4 regions of the Arthrobacter sp. 49Tsu3.1M3 genome follow, and region 1 is predicted to be linked to each of the others. Evidence: riboswitches for the same ligand, from Rfam matches in the RefSeq annotation. Region 1 holds a riboswitch; each other region holds the start of a gene.

Region 1 (5,087 bases):
CCGGCGGCCGGCCGCCCTCATCCAGGAGAGACCGGCCGCCGGGGCGCCTAGGCGGACTTGGCCGCGCGGAATCCGGCGTCGAGGTCCGCGAGGATGTCGTCAATGTGCTCCAGTCCCACCGAAAGCCGCACCAGCCCGGGATTCACCCCGGCGATCACCTGCTGTTCGGGCGAGAGCTGGCTGTGGGTGGTCGACGCCGGATGGATCACCAACGACCGGACATCGCCGATGTTCGCGACGTGCGAATGCAGTTCGAGGGCGTCGACGAACCGCTTGCCGGCCTCCGCTCCCCCGGCAATGTTGAACGCCACGACGGCGCCGGTCCCCTTGGGCCCGTACTTGCGGCCGCGCTCGTACCAGGGGCTGGACGGCAGCCCGGCGTAGGCGACCGATTCGACGTCGTCCCGCCCCTCCAGCCATTGCGCCACCTTCGTGGCGTTGGCCACGTGGCGCTCGACGCGCAGGCTCAGCGTTTCGATGCCCTGGGCGATGAGGAAGGCGTTGAACGGGGACACCGCGGAGCCAAGGTCGCGCAGGAGCTGGACCCGGGCCTTAAGGATGTAGGAGAGGTTCGCGCCCAGCGCGCCGTCGGCTCCGAGGTCGCGGGCGTAGACCAGGCCGTTGTAGGTGGGGTCCGGGCTGTTGAAGCCGGGGAACCGCTCCGGGTCCTTCCCGAAGTCGAAGTTGCCGGAGTCCACGATCACGCCGGCGATTGCGGCGCCGTGCCCGCCGAGGTACTTGGTGGCGGAATGCACCACGATGTCCGCGCCCCACTCGATCGGCCGGATCAGGTAGGGGGTGGAGAGCGTGTTGTCTACCACCAGCGGCACGCCGGCCTCGTGCGCCACGCCGGAGACGCCCTCGATGTCCAGCACGTCCTGGCGGGGGTTGGAGACCACTTCGCCGAAGAACAGCTTGGTGTTGGGCTGGACGGCGTCCCGCCACTGGTCCAGGTTGTCCGGGTCTGCCACGAAGGTAACGGAGATGCCGAACTTCTTCAGCGTGTGCGCGAGCAGGTTGTAGGTACCGCCGTAGAGGCTGGGGCTGGCCACCACGTGGTCGCCGGCCTCGGCGATATTGAGGATCGCGAACGTCTCGGCGGCCTGGCCGGAGCTGAGCAGCAGCGCCGCGAGGCCGCCTTCCAGGCTGGCGACGCGCTGTTCGACGGCGTCCTGGGTCGGGTTGCCGATCCGGGTGTAGATGGGCGCGAGCTCGGCGAGCGCGAAGCGGTTCGCGGCGCTTTCGGCGCTGGGGAACACGAACGACGTCGTCTGGTAGATGGGCAGGGCACGCGCGCCGGTGGCGCTATCCGGCTCCTGGCCGGCGTGGATCTGGCGGGTTTCAAAGGACCAGGCGTTGGACATTGGTGCTCCTCGAGTCACTGGGCACAGCACCGGCCGGGGCTTTCGGCCCGAACCGGAACAGGCGCCGCGCTTGCCCTCCGGCGGGCGCCGGACGGCCAGGTCTTCACCCGGGGCACCCCACCGCGATACGAGGGTTGCCGGCCAGCAAGCCGGGGCTGTGCGCTGGCACTCATGACCTGGCTTCAGTGTAGGAATGGCGGCGCAGCCCTGGATAGCTTTGTGACGAAGATGAAGACGGCCGCCGTGACGGAGCATCGGGGCGCCGCGTTCGGCGCCCCGGGACGTCCCATGACGGTTAGGGGAGCCTAAGCTGAGAGGTCCATCACAAAGTGCCAAGATGATGGCATGCGCATGGATCACGTCTCTTACGCCTGTGAACACGATGGCTTGGCAGCCACCACTGAACGTATTGCGTCTGCCCTCGGCGTTGAAGCCGTGAAGGGTGGAGTGCACCCCCGTTTCGGGACACGCAACATGATTATCCCGCTCGCGGGACACAAGTACCTGGAAGTCGTGGAGGTCCTGAACCACCCGGCCTCCGACAAGGCCCCGTTCGGCCAGGCCGTCCGGGCACGCTCCGAGGCCGGCGGCGGCTGGATGGGCTGGTGCGTCGAGGTTGACGACCTGGCCCCGTTCGAGGAGCGGCTCGGCCGCGCCGCCGTCAACGGCAACCGGAAGTTTCCCGACGGCCGCGAACTGGTCTGGAAGCAGATCGGCATCCTGGGGCTCATCGCCGACCCCCAGGTGCCGTACATGCTCAAGTGGGAGGGCGACCCGGAACTGCACCCGTCCAACGCCTACGCGAGCGATGTCAAGATGTCCGCACTGACCATTGCCGGTTCGGCCGCGCGCGTCACGGAGTGGCTGGGCGAACCAGTTGAAAAGCCGCTGGAAGACGTCGCCGTGAACTGGATCGCGCCGCACGGTACTCCCGGCATCCTCTCTGTCACCTTCGAGACCGCCTCCGGAGCGGTCACGATCTAACGCTCCACCTGCCCCACGCTTCGGCCGCCATCTCTTAGGTGCCAACGTTGTCACCTAGGAGACGGCGGCCGAGATCATTTAAGGCCGGGCGATGGCGCCGGCAGTACAACCAGCACCATCAGCCCAGGCCCACGGCCTTGCCGAACAGGCTGAACCCCACGAACGCCACAGTGTCCAGGATGGCGTGGGCGATCACCAGCGGCATCACCCGTTTGGTCCGCGTGTAGACCAGCGCGAAGACGACGCCCATCACCGCGTTGCCGATGAACGGCCCGAACCCCTGGTACAGGTGATAGCTGCCGCGGAGCAGGGCGCTGGCGGCGATGGCCGCCGGCACGCTCCAGCCCAGTTTCCCGAGCCGGTCCAGCAGGTACGCGACCACGATCACTTCCTCGACCACCGCGTGCCGGATCGCGGACAGGACCAGCACCGGCACGGTCCACCAGTACGCGTCCAGGGCGCTGGGGATGATCGCCGTCGTGATCCCCAGCGCCCGGCCGGCGGCGTAGAGCCCCAGGGACGGAATGCCGATGAGCGCGGCGAGTCCGAGACCCTGCAGGAGGTCCTTGCCGGGCCGGGCGAAGTCGAAACCGATCCTTCGGAACGCCGAGGTTCCGCGCTCCCCGGCCGGCCAGTGCTCGGTGAGGAAATAGATCACGAGGGCCACCGGCACCAGGGCGAAGATGATGTCCAGCAACTGGTAGGTGAGGTCGAAGTATTCGCGTGCGCTCTGTGAGCGGTTCAGGGTGGATGTGCCCTGGGCCAGCGGCGCCGTGGTCATCTTGTCCAGCAACTGCACCAGGGAGTAGATCGCGGACTGCCCCAGCGACAACCCCAGGACAATCAACACTTCGAACCGCAGCCGGCGGCGGGAGGGAACCAACATGGTTCTATCTTGCCTGCACTTGCCGATAGTTTGCTGGTGCCCGCGTGGCGCCGGCCGAACGGGGTTTTGCCTGCGGCACCTGCTTTTGGGAGCCCTATGCTTGGGGATTATGAGTGCGCCCCGGAAAATCATCATGATCCGGCACGGCCAGTCTGCCGCCAATGCCGACACCTCGATCTACAACCGTGTTCCGGACTACCGGATCCCGTTGACCGCGCTGGGCCTGGAGCAGGCCACCGCGGCCGGGGAGGAAGTCCGGCGCCAGCTGGACGGCCGCCCGGTGTGCGTCTACGTCTCACCGTATCTGCGCGCCTACCAGACCCTCGAGGCGCTGAATCTCGGCCCGCTCGTCGAGCGGGTGATCGAGGAACCGCGCCTGCGCGAACAGGACTGGGCCAATTTCCAGATCGCCGGCGACATCGAGGACCAGAAGGAGCTCCGCAACGCCTACGGGCACTTCTTCTACCGCTTCCGCGAGGGCGAGTCCGGTTCCGATGTGTATGACAGGATTTCTTCCTTCATGGAAACCCTGTACCGGCACTGGTCCAGGCCCGGCAATGCCCCGAACGCGCTGTTCGTGACGCACGGATTGACCATGCGGCTGTTCTGCATGCGCTGGTTCCACTGGTCGGTGGAATATTTCGAGTCCCTGAACAACCCCGAGAACGCCGAGGTCCGCACCCTGCTGCGCACCTCGCACGGCAAGTACGAGCTCGACAAGCCCTTCACACAGTGGGAGAAGAGGCGCGTGGACGAGACCGTCCTGGACGCACCGCCCATGATGTTCTAAGGCCCGTCAGCGGACCGGCTGCGCCACGCCGGCGCGCCACACCGCGTGCGTCAAAGGGATGCCGGGCCGGTAGGCCAGGTGCGTGGCGGAAGGCGCGTTGAGCAGGTGCAGGTCCGCACGGTGTCCGACGGCGATCGAGCCCACCGCGCGGCCGCCGTCGACGTCGTTCCCGGACTCCCGGCGCAGGGCCAGCGCGCCGCCGTAGGTCGCGGCGCGCACCGCCTCGTGGACGCTGAGCCGCATCTGCAGCACGGCGGTGGTGACACAGAACGCCATGGAGCTGGTGTACGACGTGCCGGGGTTGCAGTTGGAGGCCAGCGCCAGCTGCACACCGGCGTCGAGCAGTTCCCGGCCGGGGGCCAGCGGCTGCCGGGTGGAAAGATCGCAGGCCGGCAGGCACGTGGCAACCGTGCCCCGCGTGCCGCTGCCGCCGGCGGCGTCCCAGCCGGCCCAGCTGCCGGCGAGGGCATCGACGTCCCCGGCCGACAGGTAGTTCACGTGGTCCACGCTGGCGGCACCGACTTCCACCGCCAGCCGGACGCCGGGGCCCTCGCCGAGCTGGTTGCCGTGGACGCGCAGGCCCAGCCCGGCGGCCTTGCAGGCCAGCAGCACCCGGCGGGACTGGTCCTCGTTGAAGGCGCCCTGCTCGCAAAAGACGTCGGCCCAGCGGGCGTAGGGCCGGACGGCGGTGAGCATCGGCCCGCAGACCAGCTCCGTGTATTCCTCCGCGTCCATCCCGGCAGGAACGAGGTGCGCCCCCAGGTAGGTCACCTCGTCCGCCACGGTGGAGGCGATGCGGGCGCTGCGGGCCTCGTTCTCGACGTCCAGGCCGTAGCCGGTCTTGGTCTCCAGGTAGGTGGTGCCCTGCGACACCGCCTCCGCGACGCGGCCCATCGCCAGCCGGGTGAGGTCGAAGTCGCTCGTGCTCCGGGTGGCGTCGGTGGTGACGGCGATCCCGCCGGCGCTGTAGGTCTCCCCCGCCATCCGGGCCTCGAACTCGGCCGTGCGGTCCCCCGCGAAGATCAGGTGCGTGTGGGAGTCGACCCAGCCCGGCAGGAGCGCC
Region 2 (5,087 bases), on a different contig from region 1:
GGATGATGTCCGTGACGAAGGTGGGCTCCAGGGTCCAGCCCTGGGCCGCGAGCAGCTTCTGGGCCAGCTTGGTCGGTTCCTGGTACGGGGCGGACTCGGTGACGATAATCTTGATCGTCTTCCCGCCGCTGGCGGCGGCACCGCCGGGGTTGGTGAGGCCGCAGCCGGTCAGTGCCGCGGCGGAGACTGCACCGGCGCCGGCGAGGGCATACTTGAGGAAATTTCTACGCTGCATGGTCTTGGTCCTTTGTGGTGGTTCGCGCTGAGCTATGACTGGGCGGTAACGCCGGCGGGCTGGTTTTCGGCCGCCGCGGAGAATTCGGTGAAGGCTCCCCGGAAGGCTGCGGCGGGGTGCCGGCCGTTGAGCCGCGGCCCGGCGCCGAAGAGCTTCTCGCGCAGGGTTCCCGGCGCGTAGCCGGTCTGGGCGAGGCCGCGGCTGCGCAGTTCCGGCAGCACACCGTCGATGAAGTCGGTGTAGGAGCCGGGGATGGTCTGGTTGATGATGTTGATGCCGTCAATTCCGGCGTCCTGCCACTGCTCGAGACGGTCCGCGATCTGGTCCGGCGTTCCCACCACCCGGTTGGCCCGGCTGCGGTAGAGCGCAATGTCGCGGAGGGTGGGATTGCCGCCTCGGACGGAAGCGCGGATAGCCGTGAGATGCCCCTGGCTGCCTTCCGTCTCAAGGTCCCCGAGCGGGGTGTCCAGCGGCAGCCCGCCGAGGTCGACGCCGAACCCGCCGCCCACGTGGGCCAGCAGGGCCTCAATGTCCAGGCTGTCCTCGAGCTCGTCGGCCTTGCGGAGCGCCTCGGCCTCCGTGCCGCCCACCACGAAGTGCATGCCCTGGAGGAACTTCACGTCATCCGGATGGCGGCCGGCGGCAACGGCCTGTTCCCGGACGGCCGCGGTGTACTTCGCGGCCACGTCGGTGCTCGGCGCGAGGGTGAAGGTGGCCTCGGCGTTGGCGGCGCAGAACTGCTGGCCGCGGCCGGAGCTTCCGGCCTGGAAGAGCACCGGGGTGCGCTGCGGCGAAGGGGCCGCGAGGTGGGGTCCGTCGATCGAGTAGCGGGGTCCGCGGTGGTAGATCTTGCTGACTTTTTCCGGGTCGGTGTGGACTCCGGTCTCCTTGTCCCGGAGCAGCGCATCGTCTTCCCAGGACCCTTCCCACAGTTTGTAGGCGGCCTCGACGTATTCGTCCGCCCAGTCGTAGCGTTCGTCATGCTTGGTCAGCTCGGTGGCGTTGAAGTTCCGGTGCGCGTTTTCCAGCACGCTGGTGACGATGTTCCAGGCCACCCGGCCGCCGCTGATGTGGTCCAGCGTGGACATCTGCCGGGCGAACTGGAACGGATGGCTCTGAATTACCGACGACGTCGCGGCCAGCCCGATCTCCTGCGTTCCGGTGGCGAGCGCGGACAGCAGGATGAGGGGGTCGTTGGACGGCACCTGCAGGCCCTTTTTCAGCAGCGATGCCCACCCGCCGTCGTAGTCGCCGTACAGACCGACGACGTCGGCGAAGAAGATCGCGTCAAACTTGGCGTCTTCGAGCTGGCGGGCCAGGTCGGTCCAGAGCTGGAGTTCGTTGAACCGGTGCTGCTGGGCTTCCGGGCGCCGCCACTGGCCGCCCATGATGTGGCTGGACGTGTTCATCACGAAGGCGCTGATCAGCAGGCGGGGGCGGGGTCCGTCGAAACGGGTACTGGGTGTTGACGTCATGGGGTGCTTTCCGCTGAGGGAGGTGGGAAGAGGGTGCTGCCGGCGCTCAGAGGCGCTTGTCCAGGCGCCGGGCAACATAGGATCCGCCCAGCTGAACGATGGTGACCAGCAGGATCATCAGGACAATCGCGGTGATCATGAGCGGCGTTTCGTAGCGGTAATAGCCGTACCGGATGGCGAAGTCGCCGATTCCGCCGCCGCCCACCAGGCCTGCCATCGCCGAGTAGGAGATGAAGCTGACGGTCATGATGGTGATGGAGCTGACGAGTCCGGGCTTTGCCTCCACAATCAGGACGTCCCGGACGATCTGGGACCGGCTGGCGCCCATGGACCGTGCCGCTTCGACCACTCCGCCGCCGAGCTGGCTCAGGTTCTGTTCCACAAAGCGGGCGAAATACGGAATGGCGTTGAGGGTCAGCGGGACAATGACGGCGGCCGTGCCGATGGTCGTGCCGACAATGAACCTGGTCACGGGAATGATTGCGATCAGCAGGATCAGGAACGGGAACGAGCGGAGCAGGTTGACCAGCCCGTCCAGGACCCGGTGCAGCTTTGGCCTGTGCTTGAGCCCGTTGGGACCGATGGTGTAGAGCAGGACACCTAGCGGTGTGCCGAGCAGCACCGCCAGCGGGATGGCCACCAGCAGCATGGTGAGGGTCTGTCCCATGGCGACGTCGATTTCGGGCAGGATTTCCAGGATGCGGTCAAACATTGATCAGGCCCTCCGACGCGGCTGTGGTGTGGGTGCCCCTCCCGGAGCGGTCCAGCTGGATCTCATCGGAGACCAGGTAGCGGCCGATCGACGTCGCCGGGTGGAAGCCGGGGCGCTGGAGTTCGGCGAGGTCGAACTGCTCCACCACCCGGCCTTCCTCCATGACCGCGACGTTGTCCGCGATGGCCTTGATGACGTTCATCTCGTGGGTGACCACCACGATTGTGATGCCGAATTCGGCGTTGACGTCGGCCAGGTACTGCAGGACCGATGACGTCGTCCGGGGATCCACGGCCGACGTCGGCTCGTCGCAGAGCAGCACCTTGGGCCCGGTGGCGAGGGCGCGGGCGATCGCCACCCGCTGCTTCTGGCCCCCGGAGAGTTTGGCCGGATACGTTCCCGCTTTGTCGGCGAGGTCCACGATTTCCAGGGTTTCGGCGGCCCGCCGCCGGCGTTCCGCCTTCCCGACGCCGGCGAACTTCAGGGACAGCTCCACATTTTCCTGGGCTGTGAGGTTGTTGAGGAGATTAAAGTGCTGGAAAATCATGCCGATGTCGTGTCGCTTGGTCCGGAGCTCGGCGTCGGACAGGGTCACCAGGTCCACGCCGTCCACCAGGACGCGGCCCGACGTCGGGCGCTCGAGGAGGTTGATGTTGCGCAGCAGCGTGGATTTGCCGGCGCCGGAGAACCCGATGATGCCCTGGATGGTGCCCCGCCTGATGTGCAGGCTGACGTCATCGACGGCCGTGAAAGGTCCCGCGGCTGAAGCGAATGACGTGCTGACGTTCTGGATCTCGATCACAGGCCACCACCTGCTCGGGGCCGCGGCGCCGCCGCTGTCTGCGTGTTCATGATTTCCTCCGGGCTCGCCCGAGGAAAGCCCTGGGTCCTTGCTTCCGGGCAGCGCTGAGCGAAGCCGCGGAGCCTCAGAACACAGTGGTTCTCCATCGGTCCTGGCGGTAGCACCGTCCTCAAAGGAGGGGGTTGCTGCGGCGTCACGGAGCCAGATCTCTCAGCCGCTCGGGATGGTTACGAGTCCATCTCACACGGCAAGGGACCGGATACTGAAAAAGCCGGTCACATTTTGTAACCGACTCTTCCCGATCTGTTGATCGTCATTCCCGGGCCGTTAGATGCCCACGCGCCAGCCTTCGCGGGCGGGGCACGCGTTCACGACGACGTCCAGCCCGGCGGCCTTGGCGCGGTCCGTCGCGGCGTCGTCGAAGACGCCCAGCTGCAGCCAGACGGCCTTGGCGCCTACTGCGATGGCCTCGTCTATGACGGCCCCCACCCTGTGGGAGTTGACGAAGCAGTCCACGACGTCGATCGGGTGCTTCTCCGGAGGGATGTCAGTCAGGGAACGGTACCCCTTCTCGCCGTGGACGTCGTCGCCCGGAAGGTTGACCGGAATGATGGTCATGCCCATCCGGTCCCGGACATAAAGGGAGACGTCAAACGCTGAGCGCCATTCGTTGGTGGTGAGGCCGACCACCGCCCACGTGCCTTTGGTTCGCATGAGGCGGTCAATGACTGCCGGATCGTTAACATGGGCCATGCATCAACCTTACTCCTGCGACCTTTCCGGACAATTGTCGAATAAATGAATGATCTGGACCGGACGCACGCCGGGTGAACGAATATTACAGCGCTCCCGGCGCCGATTTTGCGGAATGGTGCATCTGAAGCTCTAGTAGGTAATGACCATCCCGAGCGGCCGAGAGACCTGGATCGATGACGCCGCAGCAACCCCCGGTGACGTGAGACGACCATTCCCACGCAACCGTTCCGCCCTCCTTCGCTGAAATTCGAGGGAGCCGGAGCGACCAAGGGTGCTACTGCCAGGACCGATGGAGTGCAGCAATGACCCCTGAGAATTCTTCCGCCCTGCCCACCTTTGCCCGGACCGCGTCCGAGGCAATCCCACAAACCACTTCGGACGCGACGGCGAACGAAGCAGGGCTGCGTGACGCGCCCGGCTCCTCTCGCGGCTCTTCGGGATGGTCCCTGAACGAGCCCACGGACGGCGCAGTGCACGGCGTCCCCGCCGACGGGCCGGCGCGTCACCGCAGCACCACCTCCGGAAACCATCCTCCCCGGCACGGCGCCGCCGCGACCGCGGGAACTGCCCAGGCAGAGACGGTTGCGTTCTGGGAAACCCAGGCTCTCCGCCTCGACTGGGCGGACCTGCCTGGCGCAGCAACGGATCGCGCCAAGCCCTGGCACACGGCGCACCGCCGGGTCCCGGCCGACGTCGAGGCCGGCGTCGGACCGCAGATCACCTGGTTCGAAGGGGGCAGACTCAATGTCGCCTACAACTGCGTCGACCGCCACGTAGCGGCGGGGCGCGGGGACAAGGTGGCCCTGCACTTCGAGGGCGAGCCCGGTGACCGCCGTGCCGTCACCTACGCCGAACTCCAGCGCGAGGTCTCCAAGGCCGCCAATGCCCTCCTGGATCTCGGCATCACCAAGGGCGACCGGGTGGTCATCTACCTCCCCGTCATCCCCGAAACCGTGATCATCACCCTCGCCGTGGCCCGCATCGGCGCCATCCATTCCCTGGTCTTCGGCGGGTTCTCCGCCGAGGCCCTGAAGTTCCGGGTGGAGGACACCGGCGCCAAGCTCCTGGTCACCACCGACGGCCAGTTCCGCCGCGGCACCGCCGTGC
Region 3 (5,087 bases), on a different contig from region 1:
TGAACTCGGCGCCCACGGCCGGACGGAAGTGCGGTTTGTGCACGTCCCCGGCGTGCATGATCCGGGAGAGCCTGTGCACCCAGGGCACGCTGGTGTCCAGCTGGTTCCAGATCAGGCCCAGCACGCCGTGCGGCCGCAGGATCCGGGCAATCTCGGTGCTGGCCAGGCCGGAGTCGCACCAGTGCCACGCCTGGGCGACCGTGACCAGGTCAAAGGACTCCGGCTCGAGACCGGTGTCCTCGGCGCTGCCCTCGATGGCCGTGACGTCCGGCAGGGTCCGGCGCAACTGCCCGAGCATGTCGGCAGAGGGGTCCACGGCCACCGTGCCCAGTCCGCGTTCCGCCAAAAGGGAAGTGAACTTCCCGGTGCCCGCGCCAATGTCCGCGGCGTCCCTGGCTCCCGCCGGGACCAGCCAGTCGGCCGACTCCTGCGGATAGCCGGGGCGGACGCGTTCGTAGTGCTCGCCGCCGTCCTGGAAGCTTTGTCCGAGTTCCTGGCGCCGCTCGCTGTGCAGTTTTGGTCCGTTGTGCAGCTTCGGTCCGCTGTGCAGCCTGGGGCCGGCGCTTGCCACGTGCGATCTCCTTCGGGAAGGTCCTGCTGGTTTCAGATACCCTTCGAATTTACCGCACCCGCGCCGGGCCCTGGTCCTGCCCTAGTCGAGGGTGCAGGGCGCAGCGCCGGCGGTGCCCGGGGTGTTCGGCGCCCAGTGCGGGTAGCTGCGGGTATCGTTGGCCGGCACCCAGCGGCCGGCGTCCACCACGTAATCCCAGCCGAGTCCGTTCTGCCGCAGCTGCTGCAGTCCGGCCAGCAGGCGTTCGGCGTCCTCCAGCCGTGAGCCGAGGCCGAAGCTGGCCCGCAGGGAACCGGCGGGCAGGCCGAGCCGCTTGAGCAGCGGGTGGGCGCAGAAGCGGCCGTCGCGCAGGCCAATGCCGTGTTCGGCCGACAGGTAGGCGGCGACCAGTCCGGCGTCGTAGCCTTCCACGGAAAAGTTCACGACGCCGATCGTGCCGGTGTCCGGGTGATCGCTTCCAGCGGAAGAAGCAGAGGAAGACCCGGACGCCGAATCGGCAAAGATCCGGTGCACGGTTACTCCCTCGATGCCCTGGAGGCCCTCGACGAGGAAGGACCGGATGGCGTCCTCGTGGGCCTGCCACTGCTCCGGGTCCAGGGCCGCAATGACCTGGGTGGCGCGGGCGAGGGCCGCCGCGCCGAGGACGTTCGGCGAGCCACCCTCGTGCCGGGCAGGCCCTGTGGTCCAGCTGACGGAGTCGAGCCGGGCATCGCGGACCGCGCCGCCGCCGGCCAGGTGCGGGGTGCCGGCGTCGAGCCAGTCCGTCCGCCCCACCAGCACGCCGGCGCCGAACGGGGCGTACAGCTTGTGCCCCGAGAAGGCGAGGTAGTCGACGTCGTCCGCGGCGATATTGATCCGCCGGTGCGGGGCGAGCTGCGCGGCGTCGACGACGATCCTGGCGCCGTATTCGTGCGCCAGGGCGGCCAGGGTGCGGATCGGGAGGATCTCGCCGGTGACGTTGGAGGCGCCGGTGACGGCCAGCAGGCTGACGCCGCCGCGGGCGAGTTCGTCGCGCAGGCGGTCCACGGTGGCCGCGAGGGTGGCGGCGGCCACGACGCTGCGGTGCGGGACATTCTGCCAGGGCAGGAGGTTGGCGTGGTGTTCGATGTCGAGGTAGAGGACCTCGCCCGCGGCCCGCCCGTCGCGCAGCGGCAGGCAGCCGGCCAGCAGGTTCAGGGAATCGGTGGTGTTGCGGGTGAAGATCACGGAATCGTCGGGCCGGCCGCCCACGAAGTCCCGCACGATGTCCCGGGCGTTCTCGTAGACGGAAGTGCTGATCTGCGATGCGTAGCCGGCGCCGCGGTGCACGCTTGCGTAGTACGGCAGGATTTCATTCAGGTAGGCCGAGACCACGGACAGGGCCGGGGCGGAGGCGCCGTAGTCAAGGTTGGCGTAGCGCGCGTGGCCGCCGGTGATCAGCGGTGCCTGGATTTCGGCCCCGGTGACGGCTGCCAGCGGGCGGGCCGCGAGGGCCTGGCGGCCATCAGCCTGCCCTGCGGACTGTTCTGCACCAGCAGCATGGAATTCAGTGGCAACGGGAAAAATGGCAGTTGTCATGGGACCTCACTCGAACAGGACCCCACACCGTGGGAATCCGCGCTTGCCGGGTCCGTTCCGGACCGGCCAGGTCGTCACCCGGGGCACCCCACCGCGACTGGAGGGTTGCCGGCCAGCAAACCGGGGTTTAGCGCTGGCACTCGTGACCTGCATCGAGCGTAGGACATCGGCGCAGCCGGGGAAAAGGCGGGCACCGATTGTGAAGCGGATTATTACGGGCGCGGTTCAGTTGTTCGGGTGCGCCTGGAAGAGGTCGTCGAGCCCGGGGTTGAGCCGCTTGAGGACTTCCGAGTGCAGGATCGAATTGGTGGCCAGGGCGTTGCCGCCGAAGGGACCGTCCTCGCCTTCGAGCGAGGTGAAGCGGCCGCCGGCCTCGGTCACGATCGGCACCAGGGCTGCCATGTCGTACAGGTTCAGCTCGGGTTCGCAGGCGATGTCCACAGCGCCCTCGGCCACGAGGCAGTATGACCAGAAGTCACCGTAGGCGCGGGTCCGCCACACTTCCTCGGTCAGACCCAGGAACTCATCCAGGTTCCCGCGTTCCTTCCAGCCGCCAAGGCTGGAGTAGGACAGCGAGGCGTCCTCGAGATTGGAGACGTTGGATACCTTCAACCGTGTGGCGGCGGCGAGCGAGCGGCCCGTGTAGGCGCCTGCACCCTTGGCGGCCCACCAGCGCTTGCCCAGTGCCGGCGCGCTGACGACGCCGACCACCGGCTCGCCCTCGTCGACGAGGGCGATCAGGGTGGCCCAGACCGGGACACCGCGGACAAAGTTCTTCGTGCCGTCGATCGGGTCGATGATCCACCGGCGGGAGCCGTGGCCCGAGCTGCCGAATTCTTCGCCCAGGACTGCGTCACGCGGACGTGACCGGGAGAGCTGGCCGCGGATGGCCTCTTCCGCGGACTTGTCGGCATCGGTGACGGGTGTGAGGTCAGGCTTCGTCTCGATCCGAAGGTCGAGCGCCTTGAAGCGGCTCATGGTCTGGGAATCGACCGAATCTGCCAGTACATGGGCAAGGCGCAGGTCATCGTTGTAGCTCGAAGCGGGTTGGCTCATGGTTCCAAACTACCGTCAAACCTGGCTGCCGGGCGGGAGGCCGCGGCACGGCGCCGCCGCCCCGCCGCCGGTCCGGCTAGGAGACGGTGCCCAGTTCCTTGGTTTCCTGCGCTTCCATCCGCGGGTCCGTGCCCAGCAGCCGGCGCAGGGACGCGAGCCTGGCCGGTCCCGAGGGCCCCGCGTGCCCGGCCGCAACCCACTTGTCGACGCCGCAGTTGACGGCCGTGGAGTCGTGCTTGCAGCCGCGTTCGCAATCATCGGTGCCGGGTTCCAGGTCCGGGAAGGAACGCAGGATCCGGTCCGGGTCCACGTGGGCCAGGCCGAAGGACCGGATGCCGGGGGTGTCGATGATCCAGCTGCCGGCCGGGGCATCGTTGACTTTGAGCGCCAGTGCCGAGGAGGACGTGTGGCGGCCGCGGCCGGTTACCGCGTTCACGCCTCCCGTGGCCCGCTCGGCGCCGGTCAGGGCGTTGACCATGGTGGACTTGCCGACGCCGGAATGGCCCAGCATCACGGTGACCTTGCCGTCGAGGTAGTCGCGCAGCTGGGACACCGCGTCCTTGTCGAGCCGGGCCGAAAGTCCGTCGTCGGAGCGGGCGTCGATGCCGGAAGCGGCGGAGTCGGCGGTCTTGGAGATGATGACGGGGAAGTCGAGGTGCTGGTAGTTGGACAGCAGCTCGGCGGGATCCTTGACGTCGGCCTTGGTGACGAGCAGCAGCGGCTCAATGCCGGCGTCGTACGCGGCCACCAGCGCACGGTCGATGAAACCGGTCCGCGGCTCGGGGTTGGCGGCGGCGACCACCACAACCAGCTGGTCGGCGTTGGCCACGACGGCGCGTTCGATCGGGTCCGTGTCGTCGGCACTGCGGCGCAGCAGCGTCTTGCGGTCCTGGATCTTGACCAGCCGCGCGAGGGTGTCGGGCTCACCGGTGACATCCCCGACGAGGGAGACGAAGTCGCCGGCAACCACCGGGTTGCGGCGCAGCTCACGGGCCCGGGCCGCGATGATCTTGCGTTCGTCCGCGGTCCCTTCGCCGACGACGGCGGTGTAGCGGCCGCGGTCGACGGTGATGATGCGTCCGGTGACGGCGTCGTCGTAGCTGGGCCGGTCCTTGGTGCGGGGCCGTGTGCCCTTCTTGTTCGGCCGGATCCGGACGTCGGACTCGTCCCAGGAATCAGTGCTGCGTGCCACCGGCGGTGTCCTCATCTGCGGCGGGTCCCTGGGCCAGCATCGCTTCCCAGAGTTGCGGGAAATCGGGCATGGTCTTGGCCGTGGTTGCGATGTCCTCGACTTCCACCCCGCGTACGGCAAGGCCCAGAATGGCGCCGGCGGTGGCCATGCGGTGGTCCGCGTAGCTGTGCACCACACCGCCGTGCAGCGGGGCCGGGCGGATGATGAGGCCGTCGGGGGTTTCTTCGGCGTCGCCGCCGAGGCGGTTGATTTCGGCGACGAGGGCGGCGAGCCGGTCCGTTTCATGGCCGCGGAGGTGGGCGATGCCGCCCAGCCGCGAGGGGCCGGCGGCGAGGGCGCAGAGCGCGGCCACGGTGGGGGCGAGTTCGCTGGTCTCGTCGAAGTCGCCGCCCTTGATCTCCGGTCCACCGCTGACCGTCAGGGTCCCGCCGTCAATCGTCACCGTGGCGCCCATAGCGGTCAGGATGCCGCGCCAGAGATCACCCACCTGGGTGGTTTCCGCGGGCCAGTTCGGGATCCGCACGGTGCCGCCGGTGGCCAGGGCCGCCGCGAGGAAGGGTCCGGCGTTCGAGAGGTCCTGCTCGATCCGGACGTCGAAGGCGCGGATCGGGCCGGGGGTGACAATCCAGTGGTTCGGCACCGAGTCGTCGACCGCCACGCCCACGCCGCGCAGCACCGCCACGGTCATGTTGATATGGTCCAGGCTCGGTA
Region 4 (5,087 bases), on a different contig from region 1:
AGCGAGTCATCCGGGACGAAGTACGGGCTGCAGATCGAGATCTTGCGCTGGGCCGAGTAAATCAGCGTGTTGAAGAGCCGCAGATTGTTTTCAGTGATGAAGCCGGGGCCACTCGGCACCACCTGGGCGGTGATGTTGCCGGCGTGCAGTTCGGGCCGGTGCGCGAGCTGTTCCTCAATGGATTCGTCGGTCTCGCTGAGCCAGTCGGTGGCGAAAACGACGTTGAGCGTGGTGACGATCGGTCCACGCAGGCAGGCCATCAGTTCGACCCATTCGCGGCCGATCTTGCGGTGCTTGGGGTTGTTGTAGGAGGGCTCGATCAGGTTCTGCGATCCGGTGAAGGCGATCTCGCCGTCGATCACCATGATCTTGCGGTGGTTGCGCAGGTCCGGCCGGCGCCACTGCCCCTGCAGCGGGTTGAGCGGCAGCATGGGCCGCCAGCGGATCTTGCTGGCCTTGAGCCGGGCGATCAGCTTGCGGTAGCCCTTGATGCGAAGCGTGCCAAGGTGATCGAACAGGACACGGACCTCGACCCCGCGTTCGGCGGCCTCTTCCAGCGCGGTCAGCAGATCGTCCGTGACGTGGTCCGAGCTCATGATGTAGAACTCGGCGTTGACGAAGGACTTTGCGCCGCGGACCGCCGCGGCCATCGCCTTGATCGAGTCGGGGTAGCCGGGCAGCAGCTCCACCTGGTTACCGTCCACCATCGGCAACGAGCCCAGCGTCTTGTTCAGTTCCGCGGCGGAAGCCACCCATTCGGGTCCGGCATAGCGGCTTTCCAGCATCGCCAGTTCCGAGGTCCCGGCGCGCACCCGGGTATTGACCGCGTCCTGCTGCGCGCGGCGCTTGCGGGAGAGCCGGAAGTTGCCGAACAGCAGGAACAGGAGCAGGCCGATGGTGGGCACGATGAAGATGCCCAGCAGCCACGCCATCGCGGTGGTGGGCCGCCGGTTTCCGGGGATGATGCCCAGTGCCAGCACTCGGATGGCGAAGTCGATCACGGTCAAAATCAGAATCGCCCAGGACGGTAAAGTCTCCGCCAGCGGAAATGGCCAAAACACAGGCGAACCCCTCAACGTACAAGCCACGCGGAACAGTTCCGAACGGGCAGTGACCAAATCCTATCCCGGGACCACCGAGACTAAGCTTTAGCCATGACCACTCCTGCCCCTGTTCCCGCGCCCGCGACCGTTCTGGTCTTCCTCGACCCGGCGTTCCACGGCGGCCGGGTTGCCGACGCGTCGCAGCCGCAGCTGATGGCCACGGACCTTGGCGCCACCCGCGGCGACGGTGTTTTCGAATCCCTGCTGGCCGTCGGCGGCAGGCCCCGCAAGATCCAGGCGCACCTGACCCGGCTGGCGGGCTCGGCCCGGCTGCTGGAGCTGGACATCCCCGCCGAGGACGCATGGCGGCGGGCGGTGGAAACCGCCATCCGCGAGTTCCGGGGGCAGGAACCCGCCGCGGCCGCAACGGGCGGCGCGGAGCAGGATGAGGTGGTGGTGAAGCTGATTGTCACCCGTGGGCCGGAGGGCGCGGCTGCCCCCACGTGCTGGGTCCAGGCCTCCGCCCCTGCGGCCGCGGGCCGGCGGCAGCGCGAGACCGGGATCGACGTGATCCTGCTCGACCGCGGCTACGACAGTGAAGTCGGCGAGCGCGCCCCGTGGCTCCTGCTCGGCGCCAAGACCCTTTCCTACGCCGTGAACATGGCAGCGCTGCGCTACGCCCACCGGCAGGGCGCCGACGACGTCATCTTCACGTCCGCCGACGGCCGGGTGCTGGAGGGTCCGACGTCGACCGTTCTGCTGGCGCACCTGGAAACCTCGGACGACGGCGCCGGCGGCGTCCGCACCATCCGGCGGCTCATCACGCCCCAGCTGGACAGCGGCATCCTGCCCGGCACGTCACAAGGCGCCCTTTTCACCGCCGCCAAGGCCGCCGGCTGGGAGCTGGGCTACGGCCCGCTGGAGCCGAAAGACCTGCTGGACGCCGACGCGGTCTGGCTGATCTCCAGCATCCGGCTTTTGGCCCCGGTGAACCACATCGACGGGCAGGAAATCGGCACCCCGGAACTGCGGCGCCAGCTGACGGCCGAACTCAACGCCCTCTTCGCGACCATCGAATAGTAACGCGGGCTCACCCCAGGGCGTCCGCGGGCACTGCCGGGCACCGGCGGAACGAGGCCGGGTTGAACGCCGGGAGCATGAACGTTGCCAGCACGGCGTCGAGCATTTCCGGGGCCCAGGTGCTGTTCTCCCCCAGGGTCGCGCAGACACCCAGCACCACGGGCGTTCCGTCGGTGCGGCGGCGGATCTGGACCTGGACCGGCCCGGTCAGCCCGAGCGTGCGGACGGCGGCCAGGCCCAGCTTGCGCACATCCCCGGCCTGGTTCGCCGGCACCCTGCGGCTGACCTCGTCGCTGCCGGCGCGCCCATACGGAGTCCTGGTCTTCTCCAGGACCACCGCCACCGGCGCCATCGCGTTGCGTGCCGGGGTGCCGAACACCAGGCACACGTAGTCGGCGCCCGGGATAAATTCCTGGACCAGTTGCCCCGCCGGCATGTTCTTCCAGCTAACGGAGTCGGTTCCGGCCAGCAGGTGGATACCGTGGGAGCCTTTGAAGACCCGCGGCTTGACCACCACGGGGCCGCTGAGGCCGGCGAGGGATGCCGGCGCGGCGGCGAGGTCGCCCGGAACCGCGAACCGGGGCACCGGGATGCCGGCTGCCTGCAGCGCCCAGGTGGTGAACAGGTGGTCGTTGGCGAGGGCCACCGCGGCGGGGTCGGCCACGATGATCCGCACGTCCTGGGCGAATCCGGCGCGGGCCGCGGCGAGGACCGGGAGTTCCACGGTGAGGGTCGGAATGATGACGTTGATGGCTTCGCGGTCCACCACCCGGCGCAGGTCCAGGATCATGTCCGGGTTCGTCGCCGGCAGGAGCCTGACCGCGGCGGCGGGAGCCTCCCCGCCCTGGCGGGTGTCGGCGCGGGTGTCGGCGCGGGCGTCGGAGCCGAGGTACGGGAGGCCCCGGGCTTCGAGCTGGGCCGCGACGGCCCGTCCGGCGGCGCTTGTAATCCCGGTAACGAGTATGCGCGGGCCCACGATTGCTCCATTCCGCCGTGACCGGCCGGACCGCGGCTGCGGCTCCGACCGTTCCAGCCACCGATTCTCAGACAGCCTGTTGATGGACAGACGAGTCGATTCACGGGCTGCTCGATTCACACAGTGCTCGAATCACCTGCCGTTGCGCCCGACCCGTCGGACCTAATCCCCCCAGTAGACGGCGAAACGTCCCGGCAGACACGAGTGGGCTGTACCCGAAACTGGAGCCCGCCACTACTCGCCCGGGCCGCGGCCCGGTTACGGAACATGACGACGGCGGCGGTGCGGGCCGGCGTCGCAGGTGTTACGTTTTTGGGGAGTAATGAGAACCGGTGCCAAGCCCTGACTGGCCGGTCGGCAACCCTCCCTTTCGCGGCGGGGTGCCTCAGGTGAATACTCGGCATATCGACCATTCGAGCTGCAAGCGTGAAAGAGGAGATCCGTCGTGCCCGACACGTCAATACCCACAACAGCCGCACCCGGCACCGCACCCGGCGGCGAGGAGAGGCTGGCCTACCGCCTGTTCACCGGCGCGGATGACCGCGCCTTCTGCGAGCGGGTGTCAGCCGCCCTGGCCGAAGGCTACGTGCTGCATGGAAGCCCCGCCGCCAGCTTCAACGGAAGCACCGTGATCGTGGCGCAGGCGCTGGTCCTGCCGGCCGCGATTGCCAGTGCGGACGCCGCCGTCGCCAATGCGGTTGATGAGCTCGACGCCGACGAGTTTGGCGCCGACGGGGCCTTCGCGGGCCACGCATGAGCTACGCCGGAGACCTCAGCCCGCAGGAGGCGTGGGCCAAGCTTGAGGCGGGAGCCATCCTGGTGGATGTCCGGACCGAGGGCGAATGGGCCCACATCGGCATCCCGGACACTGCGGCCGCGGGCGAAGGCGGCAACGATCCGCTCTTTATCCAGTGGAACCTTGCCGGCGGCACGCCGAACCCGCACTTCGTGGAACAGCTAAGGCAGCAGGCGCCGGCGGACACCGGCGTCGAACTGGTGTTCCTTTGCCGTTCCGGCGCCCGGTCGATCTCCGCCGCGACGGCCGCGACGGCCGCCGGCTACACCTCGTACAACGTCCTTGAGGGCTTCGAAGGCGAGACCGACCGCTTTGGCGAACGCACCGTCAATGGCTGGAAGAACCGCGGCCTGCCCACCAACCCCGGAAAGATCAAGTGACTTTCAATCCCGACGCCGCCGGCTGGGCGGCCGACACCCAGGCCGTCCGTGGCGGCCTTGACCGCACCGGCTTCCAGGAAACCACCGAGCCGATCTTCCTCAACTCAGGATTCGTCTACGAGTCCGCGGCGGCCGCCGAGCGCGCGTTCACCGGGGAGGACGAGCGCTTCGTCTACTCCCGCTACGGCAACCCCTCCGTCGCCACCTTCCAGGAGCGGCTCCGGCTGCTCGAGGGAACGGAGGCGTGTTTCGCGACCGCGTCCGGCATGTCCGCCGTGTTCACCGCCCTGGGCGCGCTGTTGGCGGCCGGCGACCGGGTGGTCGCGGCCCGCTCGCTGTTCGGCTCGTGCTTCGTGATCCTCAACGAGATCCTGCCGCGCTGGGGTGTCGAGACAGTCTTCGTGGACGGCCCGGACCTGGAACAGTGGCAATCGGCGCTGTCCGAGCCGACCACGGCGGTGTTCTTCGAGTCGCCGTCGAACCCCATGCAGGAAATCGTGGACATCGCCGCCGTGAGCAAACTGGCGCACGAAGCCGGCGCCACGGTGGTGGTAGACAACGTCTTCGCCACCCCGCTGCTCCAGCGCTGCGGCGACCTCGGCGCGGACGTGGTGGTCTACTCCGGCACCAAACACATCGACGGCCAGGGCCGCGTCCTGGGCGGGGCCATCCTGGGCACCAGGGAATTCATCGACGGGCCCGTCAAGCAGCTCATGCGGCACACCGGTCCGGCGCTTTCGGCGTTCAACGCCTGGGTGCTCACCAAGGGCCTGGAGACCATGGCGCTGCGCGTCAACCATTCCTCGGCCTCC

Evidence for each region. Region 1 has a riboswitch for S-adenosylmethionine ahead of B5X90_RS07510 (bifunctional o-acetylhomoserine/o-acetylserine sulfhydrylase). Riboswitches for the same ligand answer to the same signal wherever they lie in the genome.
Region 2: it holds a riboswitch for S-adenosylmethionine, as region 1 does, so the genes downstream of both, B5X90_RS18005 (methionine ABC transporter ATP-binding protein) here and B5X90_RS07510 (bifunctional o-acetylhomoserine/o-acetylserine sulfhydrylase) in region 1, are expected to answer to the same signal.
Region 3: it holds a riboswitch for S-adenosylmethionine, as region 1 does, so the genes downstream of both, B5X90_RS11395 (aminotransferase class V-fold PLP-dependent enzyme) here and B5X90_RS07510 (bifunctional o-acetylhomoserine/o-acetylserine sulfhydrylase) in region 1, are expected to answer to the same signal.
Region 4: it holds a riboswitch for S-adenosylmethionine, as region 1 does, so the genes downstream of both, B5X90_RS05415 (DUF1737 domain-containing protein) here and B5X90_RS07510 (bifunctional o-acetylhomoserine/o-acetylserine sulfhydrylase) in region 1, are expected to answer to the same signal.

Annotation. Positions count from the first base shown of each region.
Region 1 covers NZ_FUZD01000004.1:191,972-197,058, forward strand. Annotated here, with positions in the region: gene B5X90_RS07510 (bifunctional o-acetylhomoserine/o-acetylserine sulfhydrylase) at 48-1,364, opposite strand; SAM riboswitch class IV at 1,426-1,541, opposite strand; gene B5X90_RS07515 (VOC family protein) at 1,710-2,348, shown strand; gene B5X90_RS07520 (CPBP family intramembrane glutamic endopeptidase) at 2,467-3,234, opposite strand; gene B5X90_RS07525 (histidine phosphatase family protein) at 3,344-4,024, shown strand; gene B5X90_RS07530 (imidazolonepropionase) at 4,031-5,087, opposite strand, start outside.
Region 2 covers NZ_FUZD01000022.1:43,210-48,296, forward strand. Annotated here, with positions in the region: gene B5X90_RS17990 (MetQ/NlpA family ABC transporter substrate-binding protein) at 1-235, opposite strand, end outside; gene B5X90_RS17995 (LLM class flavin-dependent oxidoreductase) at 268-1,710, opposite strand; gene B5X90_RS18000 (methionine ABC transporter permease) at 1,757-2,422, opposite strand; gene B5X90_RS18005 (methionine ABC transporter ATP-binding protein) at 2,415-3,224, opposite strand; SAM riboswitch class I at 3,364-3,454, opposite strand; gene B5X90_RS18010 (CoA-binding protein) at 3,552-3,977, opposite strand; gene acs (acetate--CoA ligase) at 4,283-5,087, shown strand, end outside.
Region 3 covers NZ_FUZD01000008.1:137,077-142,163, forward strand. Annotated here, with positions in the region: gene B5X90_RS11390 (class I SAM-dependent methyltransferase) at 1-571, opposite strand, end outside; gene B5X90_RS11395 (aminotransferase class V-fold PLP-dependent enzyme) at 653-2,128, opposite strand; SAM riboswitch class IV at 2,163-2,276, opposite strand; gene hisN (histidinol-phosphatase) at 2,354-3,184, opposite strand; gene B5X90_RS11405 (ribosome small subunit-dependent GTPase A) at 3,261-4,376, opposite strand; gene aroA (3-phosphoshikimate 1-carboxyvinyltransferase) at 4,360-5,087, opposite strand, start outside.
Region 4 covers NZ_FUZD01000003.1:70,817-75,903, reverse strand. Annotated here, with positions in the region: gene cls (cardiolipin synthase) at 1-1,061, opposite strand, end outside; gene B5X90_RS05425 (aminodeoxychorismate lyase) at 1,155-2,123, shown strand; gene B5X90_RS05420 (ATP-grasp domain-containing protein) at 2,134-3,099, opposite strand; SAM riboswitch class IV at 3,418-3,532, shown strand; gene B5X90_RS05415 (DUF1737 domain-containing protein) at 3,545-3,856, shown strand; gene B5X90_RS05410 (rhodanese-like domain-containing protein) at 3,853-4,275, shown strand; gene B5X90_RS05405 (O-succinylhomoserine sulfhydrylase) at 4,272-5,087, shown strand, end outside.